DNA from 2 places in the Pseudoduganella sp. RAF19 genome. Region 1 is predicted to be linked to the other one. Evidence: riboswitches for the same ligand, from Rfam matches in the RefSeq annotation. Region 1 holds a riboswitch; the other holds the start of a gene.
The links. Region 1 has a riboswitch for cyclic di-GMP ahead of AB4Z19_RS06400 (S8 family serine peptidase). Riboswitches for the same ligand answer to the same signal wherever they lie in the genome.
Positions count from the first base shown of each region.

Region 2: it holds a riboswitch for cyclic di-GMP, as region 1 does, so the genes downstream of both, AB4Z19_RS10815 (S8 family serine peptidase) here and AB4Z19_RS06400 (S8 family serine peptidase) in region 1, are expected to answer to the same signal.

Region 1 is NZ_JBFREF010000002.1:388,839-394,773, reverse strand. Features, by position in the region: gene AB4Z19_RS06405 (S8 family serine peptidase) at 1-975, shown strand, start outside; cyclic di-GMP riboswitch class I at 1,238-1,329, shown strand; gene AB4Z19_RS06400 (S8 family serine peptidase) at 1,430-3,238, shown strand; gene AB4Z19_RS06395 (PEP-CTERM sorting domain-containing protein) at 3,298-4,185, opposite strand; gene AB4Z19_RS06390 (3-(methylthio)propionyl-CoA ligase) at 4,360-5,935, opposite strand, start outside.
Region 2 is NZ_JBFREF010000003.1:642,693-648,627, reverse strand. Features, by position in the region: gene AB4Z19_RS10830 (hypothetical protein) at 1-40, shown strand, start outside; gene acnA (aconitate hydratase AcnA) at 80-2,788, shown strand; gene AB4Z19_RS10820 (DUF2863 family protein) at 2,962-4,233, shown strand; cyclic di-GMP riboswitch class I at 4,446-4,533, shown strand; gene AB4Z19_RS10815 (S8 family serine peptidase) at 4,641-5,935, shown strand, end outside.

The DNA of each region.
Region 1 (5,935 bases):
GTCTCCGCCGGCAACTACGCCAAGGATGATGGCTACACCCCGACCGATTCCATGATCGCCGTGTCTGCCACCGACAGCAATGACGCTCTGGCCAGCTTCTCCAGCTTCGGCGCTTACGTTAATCTGTCCGCGCCAGGCTCCGGCATCTACACCACCGCCCAAGGCGGTGCCTACGGCGCCGTGAACGGCACCTCGTTCTCGGCCCCGATCGCAGCTGCCGTGGCAGCACTGATGATGTCGGCCAACCCGACCCTGAGCAACAGCAAGGTGGAAAGCCTGCTGTACTCTACCGCAACCGATCTGGGCGCGGCCGGCAAAGATCCTTACTTCGGTTACGGCCGCGTGAACGCCGCGGCGGCTGTCGCTGCGGCCGCATCTAGCGCCCCGGCACCCGACACTACTGCTCCGACCGTGGCAATCACCTCGCCTTCCGCTAACGGCACCGTTTCCGGCAGCGTGATCGTCAGCGTCAACGCGGCCGACAATGTTGGTGTGGCCCGTGTCGATCTCAAAGTCAACAACACTGTGGTCGCCTCGGATACCGCCGGCCCGTTCAGCTTCTCCTGGAACTCGACTGGCGCCGCAAACGGTATGAACACCCTGGTTGCTGTCGCTTATGATGCCGCAGGCAATGTGGCTTCCTCCACCCCGGTTTCGGTCAACGTGTCGAACAGCGTGACCCCGCCGGTTGCTGACACCACCGCTCCGGCCCTGGCCATCACCAATCCGACCAACGGCGGCACCGTGACCGGCAACGTCAACATTACCCTGAGCTCTTCGGACAACAGCGGCGCGGCCGGCATCTCGATGTCTCTGTATATCGACGGCGCATTGAAGGCCAGCGGCAGCGGCGCAAGCATGTCTTACAGCTGGAACGCCAAGAAAGCCACTGCCGGCAATCACGTGATCCAAGCCGTCGCCAAGGATAAAGCGGGCAATACCACCAATACCCAGGTGCAAGTTACCAGCCGCTAAATCAACAGTAATTAATAATATTAAAAGCCGGGCTTATTGCCCGGTTTTTATTTATCTGTACTATATATTATTATTGTCACTTGCATCAGAATAGTTGCTGCGCATAATTGACGTAAGTCATTGTATACGTTCAATCTTTCGATCAGTTAAAATTACGCAAACCAACTTTGCATAGTGTTCAGACTAATGTGCAACAACAGAAAACTTAATTAAAGATAGCGATTGCTTACCCGCAATTCGTCAATTAAGATCTGACGCAGAAATCTGACAAAGGCACACCACGCGAAAGCATGGGTCGCAAAGTCTACGGTCTAAAGGGATTTTTTAAATCTCTATGACGGCAGGACTGCCAGATACAGCTCTTCGGCTGAGCCGAGTGCTGTCTTCTTCGCACTGGTCACGAGACCAGTTGGCAGTCCGCTTTTCTGAAACTTTGAAAACTGGACTTCCATCTATGAAGAACCGCTCCACCGCAGCCCGCCTCTCCAATACTTCCCTCACCGTATTCGCAGTTGCCGCCGCGCTCCTCGCAATGGCGCCTGCTGCCCGCGCCGACAAACCGGCCGCGGAACAATTCGCCCGCGGCCGCATCCTGGTTGAACCACGTGCCGGCTTGACCGACGAAAATTTCGATAAAGTGTTGAAGACCCACGGCGGCGGCAAGAAGCGCAAGCTGGGTCAGAGCAATCTGCACCTGGTTGACACTGCTGCCGGCTCCGAGCAGCAGGTTGTCGATGCCCTGAAAAACGACCCTAACTTCAAATACGCCGAGCTGGACAAGCGCGTTGAACCGACCACCACCACCAATGACCCGTACCTGGGCAGCGAGTGGCACATCAGCAAGATCGGCGCCGACGCGGCCTGGGATAAAGCCCAGGGCGCAGGCGTGACCATCGCGATTCTGGACTCCGGCGTCGACCCGGTTCCCGACCTGGCTTCGCACATGGTGCCTGGCTATAACATCTACGACAACAACACCAATACCGCCGACGTCTGCGGTCACGGCACCAAAGTCGCCGGCGCTGCCGCCGCTGCCATGAACAATGGCACGGGTGTGGCCGGTGTCGCCGGCCAGGCCAAGATCATGCCGGTGCGTATCGCTTACGTCGATCCGACCTACGGCTGCTACGCCTACTTCTCGACCATTGCCAGCGGCATTACCTGGGCGGCCGACCATGGCGCCCGCGTGGTGAACGTCAGCTACGCTGCCATGCCGACCAGCTCGGCCGTGATCAGCGCTGCCAACTACCTGAAGAGCAAGGGCGGCCTGCTGTTCGTCTCCGCCGGTAACTACAACCGCGACGAAGGCTACACCCCGACCACCAGCATGATCGCTGTGTCCGCGACCGACAGCACCGACGCCCGCGCCAGCTTCTCCAGCTACGGCAACTTCGTCTCGCTGGCCGCGCCAGGTGCAGGCATTTACACCACCGCACAAGACGGCACCTATGGCGCGGTGAACGGCACCTCGTTCTCCTCCCCGGTTGCCGCCGGTGTGGCAGCGCTGGTGATGTCCGCCAACCCATCGCTGAGCAACAGCAAGGTCGAAAGCATCCTGTACTCCACCGCGGTTGACCTGGGCACCGCCGGCCGCGATCCGCAATTCGGCTACGGCCGTGTGAACGCTGCGGCTGCAGTGGCAGCCGCCGCAGGCAGCGCAACGACGCCACCTCCAGCTGACACCACTGCGCCTACCGTGGCAATTGCCGCGCCGCTGGCTAGCAGTACGGTTTCCGGTTCTGTCGCCGTCAACGTGAACGCCAGCGACAACGTGGGCGTGGCACGTGTTGACCTGAAGGTGAACAACACCGTGGTCGCGTCCGACAGCTCGGCACCGTTCGCCTTCGCCTGGGATTCGAAAGGTGTAGCAAACGGCATGGCAACCCTGACCGCCGTCGCCTATGACGCGGCCGGCAACGTGGCCTCCTCCACGCCTATCTCGGTGAACGTCTCCAACACGACCACCACCACGCCAGTCACGGACACCACCGCGCCGGTCGTGAAGATCACCAACCCGACCAACGGCGGTACTGTACGCGGCAACGTCAGCGTGACCGTGAACGCCACCGACAACAGCGGCAACGCTAACATCGCCCTGTCGCTGTATGTGGACGGCGCGCTGAAGGCATCCGGTACTGGCTCCAGCCTGTCGTACAGCTGGAACACCAAGAAAGCCGCCACCGGTAACCACACTATCCAGGCGGTGGCGAAGGATAAAGCAGGCAACACTTCCACCACCACCGAAACCGTCTCGAGCAAGTAAGATCAGCGGCAATAAAAAAACGGCAGCCTCGGCTGCCGTTTTTAATGGGAGGCGCTTGTTTAAGTCTGCTTCCGGCGCTTATACGCCAGCCCCAGAAGACCGGCGCCCAGCAGCGCCAGCGTGCCCGGTTCAGGAATTTCTTGTGGCGGACCGCCGCAAGGGTTCTGAGGAGTAGGGACGCATTCGCCGTTCACAGGGGCTCCTTTGATATACGCCCATTCCTCATAGCCGTCATTGTTCGGCGACAGGCCCGGGTCCAGGGTGGGACTTGTCCCGAACCTCGAATACAGGTAAATGTACGCGCCGTTCTTTGCTGCATCCGTGCCCAGACCGGCTGTGTTGAATGCCGCGTCGAACATCGAGAACGGAATATCCAGGAACATGTCGCCGCTACCGCTGCCGGTATTCAGCGCATAGTTCAGCTGGGCCTGATTATTCTGCCCACCAATGCCGCCTTGATCCAACTGATAGACCAGTGTTCCCAGGTTTAAGGTTGACCCCTGAGTCATAGTAGGCTCGATGGACTGGTTCGGCGTGCCGGAAATATAAATCTGCACGTCATCGAGACTCAGCAGCGGGCTCTCCTTCGTCTGATTAATGTCGAGCAAGAAGCGCATCACCAGATTGCCGCCGCCAAGATCGATAAAGCCGATCTGGCCAACGGTCACCTCATGGTTGAAGGTGTCGGAACCATCGTTCTGATAAGTTCCGCTAACCGTGGTGTTGTACCCTTGCACCAGGTCTGCGTTGTCCCGGATGCGGACAAATGATTTAAGTACACCGCTACCGGTCGGCTGAGCCGGTACCTGGGTGTAGGTTGCGCCATTCAGCGAATGGCTTGCTCCAGCTGTGGTCAGGTCTAATACGGTATCAGCCTGCGCACTCATGCTAAACAGTAAAGCTATTGCACCAGCACATGCTCCCAGCGACTTTTGTAAGAGTTTCATGACACCCCCCTGTGTTGTTCTGCACAAAAAGGATGCATAAGTCGTGCCTAAATATCGAACCAACGTGTAATCAAATAGTTACAGCTTGCGATTTGCATGCGCAGTCATCAGTTGTAAGAATTTCCGACACTAAATCTTTTAAAATCAAGCACTTAATGGTGATTTTCGGCCACTTTAATTACTTCGCGTTACTGTTGGTAGCTCGTAGTCCTTGAACTGTTCCCGCAGCTTATTCTTCTGAATTTTTCCGGTGCCGCCAACCGGCAGCGCTTCGACAAAGACCACATCGTCCGGCATCCACCATTTGGCAATTTTGCCCTCGAAGAAGCTCAGCAGTTCGTCACGGCTGACTTCCGCACTCGTTTTTTTGACGACGATGAGTAGCGGACGCTCGTCCCATTTTGGATGGCGGATGCCAATGCAGGCCGCCTGCATCACAGCTGGATGAGCGACGGCAATATTTTCCAGATCGATGGTGCCAATCCATTCGCCGCCGGATTTGATCACATCCTTGCTGCGGTCGGTGATCTGCATGAAGCCGTCTTCATCAATGGTGGCCACGTCGCCGGTCGGGAACCAACCCCGGTCCAGTACGCTACCGCCCTCTTCCTTGAAATAGGACGAGATGATCCACGGACCGCGCACCTGCAAGTGGCCGAAGGACGTTCCATCCCAAGGCAGTTCCTGGCCGTCGTCATCGACGATGCGCATGTCGACGCCATAAATTGCATGGCCTTGCTTGCGCAGGATCTTGCGCTGCTCCTCGCGCGGCAGTTTTTCGTGCCGCGCCAGCAGTCCGCAAGCGGTGCCCAGCGGCGACATCTCCGTCATCCCCCAGGCATGCACGACATCCACGCCAAAGTCGTCCATCAGCGTATCCATCATTGCGGGCGGACATGCCGAACCACCAATGACCGTGCGGCGGAAGGTCGAAAACTTCAGGTTGTTCATCTTGGCGTAGTTGATCAGACCCAGCCACACGGTCGGAACGCCGGCCGAGAAAGTCACTCCTTCGGCCTCGAACAGGTCATAAACCGATTTGCCATCCAGCGCGCAGCCGGGGAAGACCAGCTTGGCGCCGGATAGCGGCACCGAATACGGCAAGCCCCATGCATTCACATGAAACATCGGCACTACGGGCAGCACGGTATCGCGTGAACCGACATCCAGCGCATTCGGCATAGCCGAGCCATAAGCGTGCAGCACGGTGGAGCGATGCGAGTACAGCGCGCCCTTGGGATTGCCGGTAGTGCCGGAGGTGTAGCACAGCGTCGCCGCCGAGTTCTCGTCGAACAATGGCCAGTCGAACTGCTCCGGCTGAGCCGCCAGCAGCGCCTCATAGCTCAGCAGGTTCGGAATCCTGGTTTCCGCCGGTAAGCGGTCGGCATCCGCCATCAGTACCCAGCCGCGCACACCTTTACACAGCGGCGCGATTGCTTCCACCAATGGCAGGAAGGTCAGGTCAAATAACAGATACTGATCCTCGGCGTGATTGACGATGTAGGCAATCTGCTCCGGATGCAGACGGGGATTGATCGTATGCAGCACCGCGCCCGAGCCCGACACCGCGTAATAAGCCTCCAGGTGACGGTAGCCGTTCCAGGCCAAGGTGGCGACGCGGTCGCCCATGCAGACGCCAAGCGCATTCAGTGCATTGGCCAGCCGTTTCGCGCGGGCCAGGCAAGCCCGCCAGTTGTAGCGATGCATATCGCCTTCCACGCGGCGGGAGACGATCTCCGACGCGCCGTAG
Region 2 (5,935 bases), on a different contig from region 1:
GAATGAATGCAAGACGTCCGAGCAAAAACTCGGTCTTTGATTTATTAATAACAGACGATACCCACCTGAAGGAGAGGTCATGTCCCGCAACACACTGAATACGCTCAAGGATTTCCCTATTTCTGGCAGCAAAAAGGGTCAGTTCTATTCCCTGCCCGCGCTGGAAAAGGCATTGGGCGCCAAAATCTCCCGCCTGCCGGTATCGATCCGCGTGGTGCTGGAATCGGTGCTGCGTAACTGCGACGGTAAGAAAGTCACCGAAGAGCACGTGAAGCAGCTGGCTAACTGGGGCGCCACCGCGGCCCGCACCGACGAGATCCCGTTCGTCGTAGCCCGCGTTGTACTGCAGGACTTCACCGGCGTTCCGCTGCTGGCCGACCTGGCTGCCATGCGTAACGTGGCCTCCAAGATGGGCGTGAACCCGAAGAAGATCGAGCCGCTGGTGCCGGTTGACCTGGTGGTCGACCACTCCGTGACCATCGACCACTTCCGCGAGCCGAAGGCGCTGGACCTGAACATGAAGCTGGAATTCTCGCGCAACAACGAGCGCTACCAGTTCATGAAGTGGGGCATGCAAGCCTTCGACACCTTCGGCGTGGTGCCTCCAGGCTTCGGTATCGTGCACCAGGTGAACCTGGAATACCTGGCACGCGGCGTGCACAATGCATCGTCCGTGTACTACCCTGACTCGCTGGTGGGTACCGACTCCCACACCACCATGATCAACGGTATCGGCGTGGTGGGCTGGGGCGTGGGCGGCATCGAGGCGGAAGCCGGCATGCTGGGCCAGCCTGTGTACTTCCTGACCCCGGACGTGATCGGCGTGAACCTGACCGGCCACCTGCGCGAAGGCTGCACCGCGACCGACCTGGTGCTGACCATCACCGAAATGCTGCGCAAGGAAAAAGTGGTTGGCAAGTTCGTCGAGTTCTTCGGCGAAGGCACCGAGTCGCTGACCGTGACCGACCGCGCAACCATCGCCAACATGGCGCCGGAATACGGCGCGACCATGGGCTTCTTCCCGGTCGACGACAAGACCATCGAATACTTCGAAGGCACCGGCCGCACCAAGGACGAAATCGCCGCCTTCCAGTCCTACTTCAAGGCACAGGGCATGTACGGCGTGCCGAAGAAAGGCGACATCGACTTCACCCGCGAACTGCACCTGGACCTGTCCACCGTGACGCCTTCGCTGGCTGGTCCTAAGCGTCCGCAAGACCGTATCGAAATCGGCAACGTGAAGTCCACCTTCACCTCCCTGTTCTCCAAGCCGACTTCGGACAATGGCTTCAACAAGAAGGCCGACGAGCTGACCAAGACCTACACCACCAGCAATGGCGTGAACGTGAAGAACGGCGACGTGCTGATCGCTGCCATCACCTCCTGCACCAACACCTCCAACCCGAGCGTGCTGCTGGCTGCCGGCCTGCTGGCCAAGAAAGCCGTGGAAGCCGGCCTGAACGTCGCTCCGCACATCAAGACCTCGCTGGCGCCTGGCTCGCGCGTTGTGACCGAGTACCTGACCGCTGCCGGCCTGCTGCCATACCTGGAAAAACTGGGCTTCGGCGTGACCGCTTACGGTTGCACCACCTGCATCGGTAACGCCGGCGACCTGACCCCGGAACTGAACGCCACCATCACCGGCAACGATATCGTGGCTGCCGCCGTGCTGTCCGGTAACCGTAACTTCGAAGCGCGTATTCACCCGAACATCCGCTCCAACTTCCTGGCATCGCCACCGCTGGTCGTCGCTTACGCGATCGCCGGCAACGTGACCCGCGACCTGATGACCGAACCGGTCGGCCAGGGCAAGGATGGCAAGGACGTCTACCTGGGCGACATCTGGCCGACCTCCGCCGAGATCCAGAAGCTGATGAAGTTCGCGATGAACTCCAAAGTCTTCAAGGAAAACTACGCCGACGTGAAGGGCGCTCCTGGCAAGCTGTGGGAAGCCGTGTCCTCCACCGAAGGCCAGGTCTACAACTGGCCTGATTCGACCTACATCGCTGAGCCGCCATTCTTCGACGGCTTCGAGATGAAGCCGAAGGCAGCGGAAGCCGGCATCACCGGCGCCCGTGCACTGGGCGTGTTCGGCGACTCCATCACCACCGACCACATCTCGCCAGCCGGCTCCATCAAGGAAGACGGCCCGGCAGGCAAGTGGCTGAAGGAAAACGGCGTGATGAAGGCCGACTTCAACTCCTACGGCTCGCGCCGCGGCAACCACGAGATCATGATGCGCGGCACCTTCGCCAACGTGCGTATCAAGAACAAGATGATCCCTCCGAAGGCCGACGGTTCCGCGGTTGAAGGCGGCATCACCCTGCACCAGCCTTCCGGCGAACAATTGTCGATCTACGACGCAGCGATGAAGTACATCGACGCGGGCACCCCGACCATGATCTTCGGCGGCGAAGAATACGGTACCGGCTCTTCCCGTGACTGGGCAGCCAAGGGCACCCAGCTGCTGGGCGTGAAGGCTGTGATCTGCCGTTCCTTCGAGCGTATCCACCGCTCCAACCTGGTGGGCATGGGCGTGCTGCCACTGCAGTTCATCGGCAACGATTCCGTCGAGTCGCTGAACATCACCGGCAAGGAAGTGTATGACCTGAAGGGTCTGGAAGGCGAAATCAAGCCACAGCAACAGGCTACCCTGGTGATCCACCGCGCCGACGGCTCCAAGCAGGAAGTGCAAGTGCTGCTGCGTATCGATACCCCGATCGAAGTAGACTACTACAAGCACGGCGGCATCCTGCCGTTCGTTCTGCGCCAGCTGCTGGCTGCTTAAAAACCTACGGCGTAAAACAGGTGGCTGCCACGATGTGGCAGCCACCAGGTTCCCGCCTCTGGTTCTGAATAAAACGCCGGCTCGCCGGCGTTTTTGTTTTTGGGCGCCCTTTCTTGCCGAATCCACTACAATATATGTGACAAGGTTTCCTTTTTACACTGAGCAAAAGCGCTATGCGTCGACCATCCAAAGATTCAACCCAGAAATTGTCCGCCGACAGCCAGCGCCTTCTGAACCTAGCCCAAGCCGTGGGCCAGGCAGCCTCCCGGATTGAAGAGCGTAACTGGGAGCGAACGCTGGACACGCAGCTGCACAAGCTGCTGCGCACCGGCCATCAGGACACCATTGATGCCGCCCTGAACTCCCTGTTCAGCGTGGATTTGAACGCTTACGACGTCCTCATGGATAGCGTGGAAGCGGTAAGCGAGTCCGACACCATCGTGGTGGAAGTGGACGGTGAATCGCGCGAGTACGATGTGCTGCTCGTGGCCGCGCCGGTCCTGGCCTGGACGCGCTTTTCCATCGCATCCGGCCAGATTCCGGGCGAGATTCTGAACACGCTGTCGGCCCACTTCTCCGCTCACCTGCTGGCGGATGGCACGCATATGGCGATGTCGTCTACTTTGTATTCGATCGACCAGCTGCCGCGCACCCACGCGGAAGCCTATTCGAAGACGCACAAGCTGGGCCAGTCCGCGCTGAAGGGCGTGGCCGTGAAGTCGGAAACCAAGACGCCGGAAACCGCGCCCTTCCTGGCCGATACACGCTACCTGATGGTGGCGGTGGTAGCGCAACATGGCGCTCCCCTGTTCCGCTGGCAGATGCAGGCGGCGGGCATGAATCCGGGCGAAGAGCGCAAGAATGCGCTGGAAGCCTGGAAGACCCAGGCCGAGCCGACCGTTGCACGCCTGCTGCCGGGCTGCGGCATCGAGCTGCTGTTGCCGGAAGCGTACTACATGGCCTGCCGCGAGGCGGACAAGCTGATTCGTCCCGTCTCGATCCGCGCTGCGGTGCATTATCTGACGCATTCGCTGTCCTGCGAGCCAAACGAACTGCGCGCGGTGATTGCGGGCTTCGGCGACGAATCCGCGCCGGACGGCCAGATCGACGAATACCGCGTGGCGTTCACCCGCCGCAGCGACAGCGACGTGATCTACGGCGTGGTGTGGCCGCTGTATGGCCAGGAAGACGAAGAAGGCACGCCGCCGGAAGGCCCGATTACCGCCGGCCACCTGACCGCCATGCTGAAGCCGCGTACGCCGGTGGAAGAAATCATCGAGCACCTGAACGAGGCTGGCGTTTCGCAGGTGAAGAAGCTGGGCGAAAAATACGTCGCTGAGTACTGCGACGACTGCGGCGCTCCCCTGTTTGCCGATCCCTCCGGCGAACTGGTCCACGCCGAGATGCCGGAAGACGCCCCCACCGGCACCGAGCACTTCCACTGACCGCAATGGGGCCGGACCCTATTTAGCCAAAGCTAGATGGGGTCCCTCCCTATTTCTCGCCTATTTCTTGCCTAATTCGCGCCTATTTCGCACCATTTAGCCTTCTGCCATCTAGTTTCAACCCCGTCCAGACACATCCGCAACACCCGCGCGCACGATTGAGAATTCGTTTGCGGCAGGTCGCCGAGTTCGTTACCATCGCGTTTCAATAAATCTGTAAAAAGCAAACCGCGTGTGAGCGCGGGACGCAAAGTCAACGGTCAAGAGGCCAAGGCCCTCTGCGACGGCAGGACTGCCAGACTCGTCAACCCCGGGCCCATCCCGGTGGTGAGCTCTTCACACCGGTCGCCCGACCGGCGGGCAGTCCGCTTTTCGGTAATTTTTTGAAAACTGGACTTAACTACCCAATGAAGAAGCACAGCATTTCCCTCCTCGCAATGACCGCGGCCATGGCCGCCATGATTCCCGCAGCCTATGCTGCCCACAACGCAACGGACGACGCGCCTGAAGGCGAATATGCGCGCGGCCGCATCCTGGTCGAACCGCGCGAAGGCCTGAGTACGGCCAATTTTGACGAAGCCCTGCGCCCGCACGGCGGCAAGCGCCGCAAGATGGGTCAAAGTAATATCCACATCGTCGACCTGCCCGGCAACGGCAATGAAAAGTCGGTCGTGGCTGAACTGCGCAAGAACCCGAACTTCAAGTACGTGGAAGTGGACCGCCGCGTGAAGCTGAGCGCGGTCACCAATGACCCTTACCTGGGCAGCGAATGGCATATCAGCAAAATCGGCGCCAACACTGCCTGGGATAAAGCCCAGGGCGCAGGCGTCACCATTGCCATTCTGGACAGCGGCGTGGACAGCACCCACCCCGACCTGGCGCCGCACATCGTCCCCGGCTGGAACGTGTACAGCAATAACGCCGACACCAGCGACGTGTGCGGCCACGGCACCGCGGTCGCCGGCACCGCTGCCGCGGCCATGAACAATGGCGCGGGCGTCGCTGGCGTGGCCGGTAACGCGAAGATCATGCCGATCCGTATCGCCTACAAGGACGCCGCCACCAACTCCTGCTACGCCTACTACTCGACCATGGCCAGCGCCGTGACCTATGCGGCCGACCATGGCGCGCGCGTGGTGAACATCAGCTACGCCAGCGTTCCCGCCAGCGCCGCTGTGCAGAGCGCCGCACAATACCTGAAGAGCAAGGGCGGCCTGCTGTTCGTCTCGGCCGGTAACAGCAACCGCGATGAAGGCTTCACGCCGACCACCACCATGATCGCCGTGTCGGCCACCGACAGCACCGACAGCCGCTCCAGCTTCTCCAGCTACGGCAGCTTCGTTTCACTGTCCGCGCCAGGTTCGAGCATCTACACCACCGTAGCGGGCGGCGGCTACGGCGGCTGGAACGGCACGTCTTTCGCCAGCCCGGTGGCAGCCGGTGTGGCAGCGCTGATGATGTCGGCCAATCCATCGCTGGACCCGGCCAAGATCGAAAGCCTGATGTATTCCACCGCTGTCGATCTGGGCACGCCAGGCCGCGACATCTACTACGGTTACGGCCGCGTGAATGCCGCCGCTGCGGTGGATGCCGCGATTGCAGCGTCCACTCCGAAGGACACCACCGCGCCGACCGTGGCAATTGCTTCGCCAGCCGCCAGCAGCACCGTGTTCGGCACCGTTGCTATCAACGTGAACGCGGC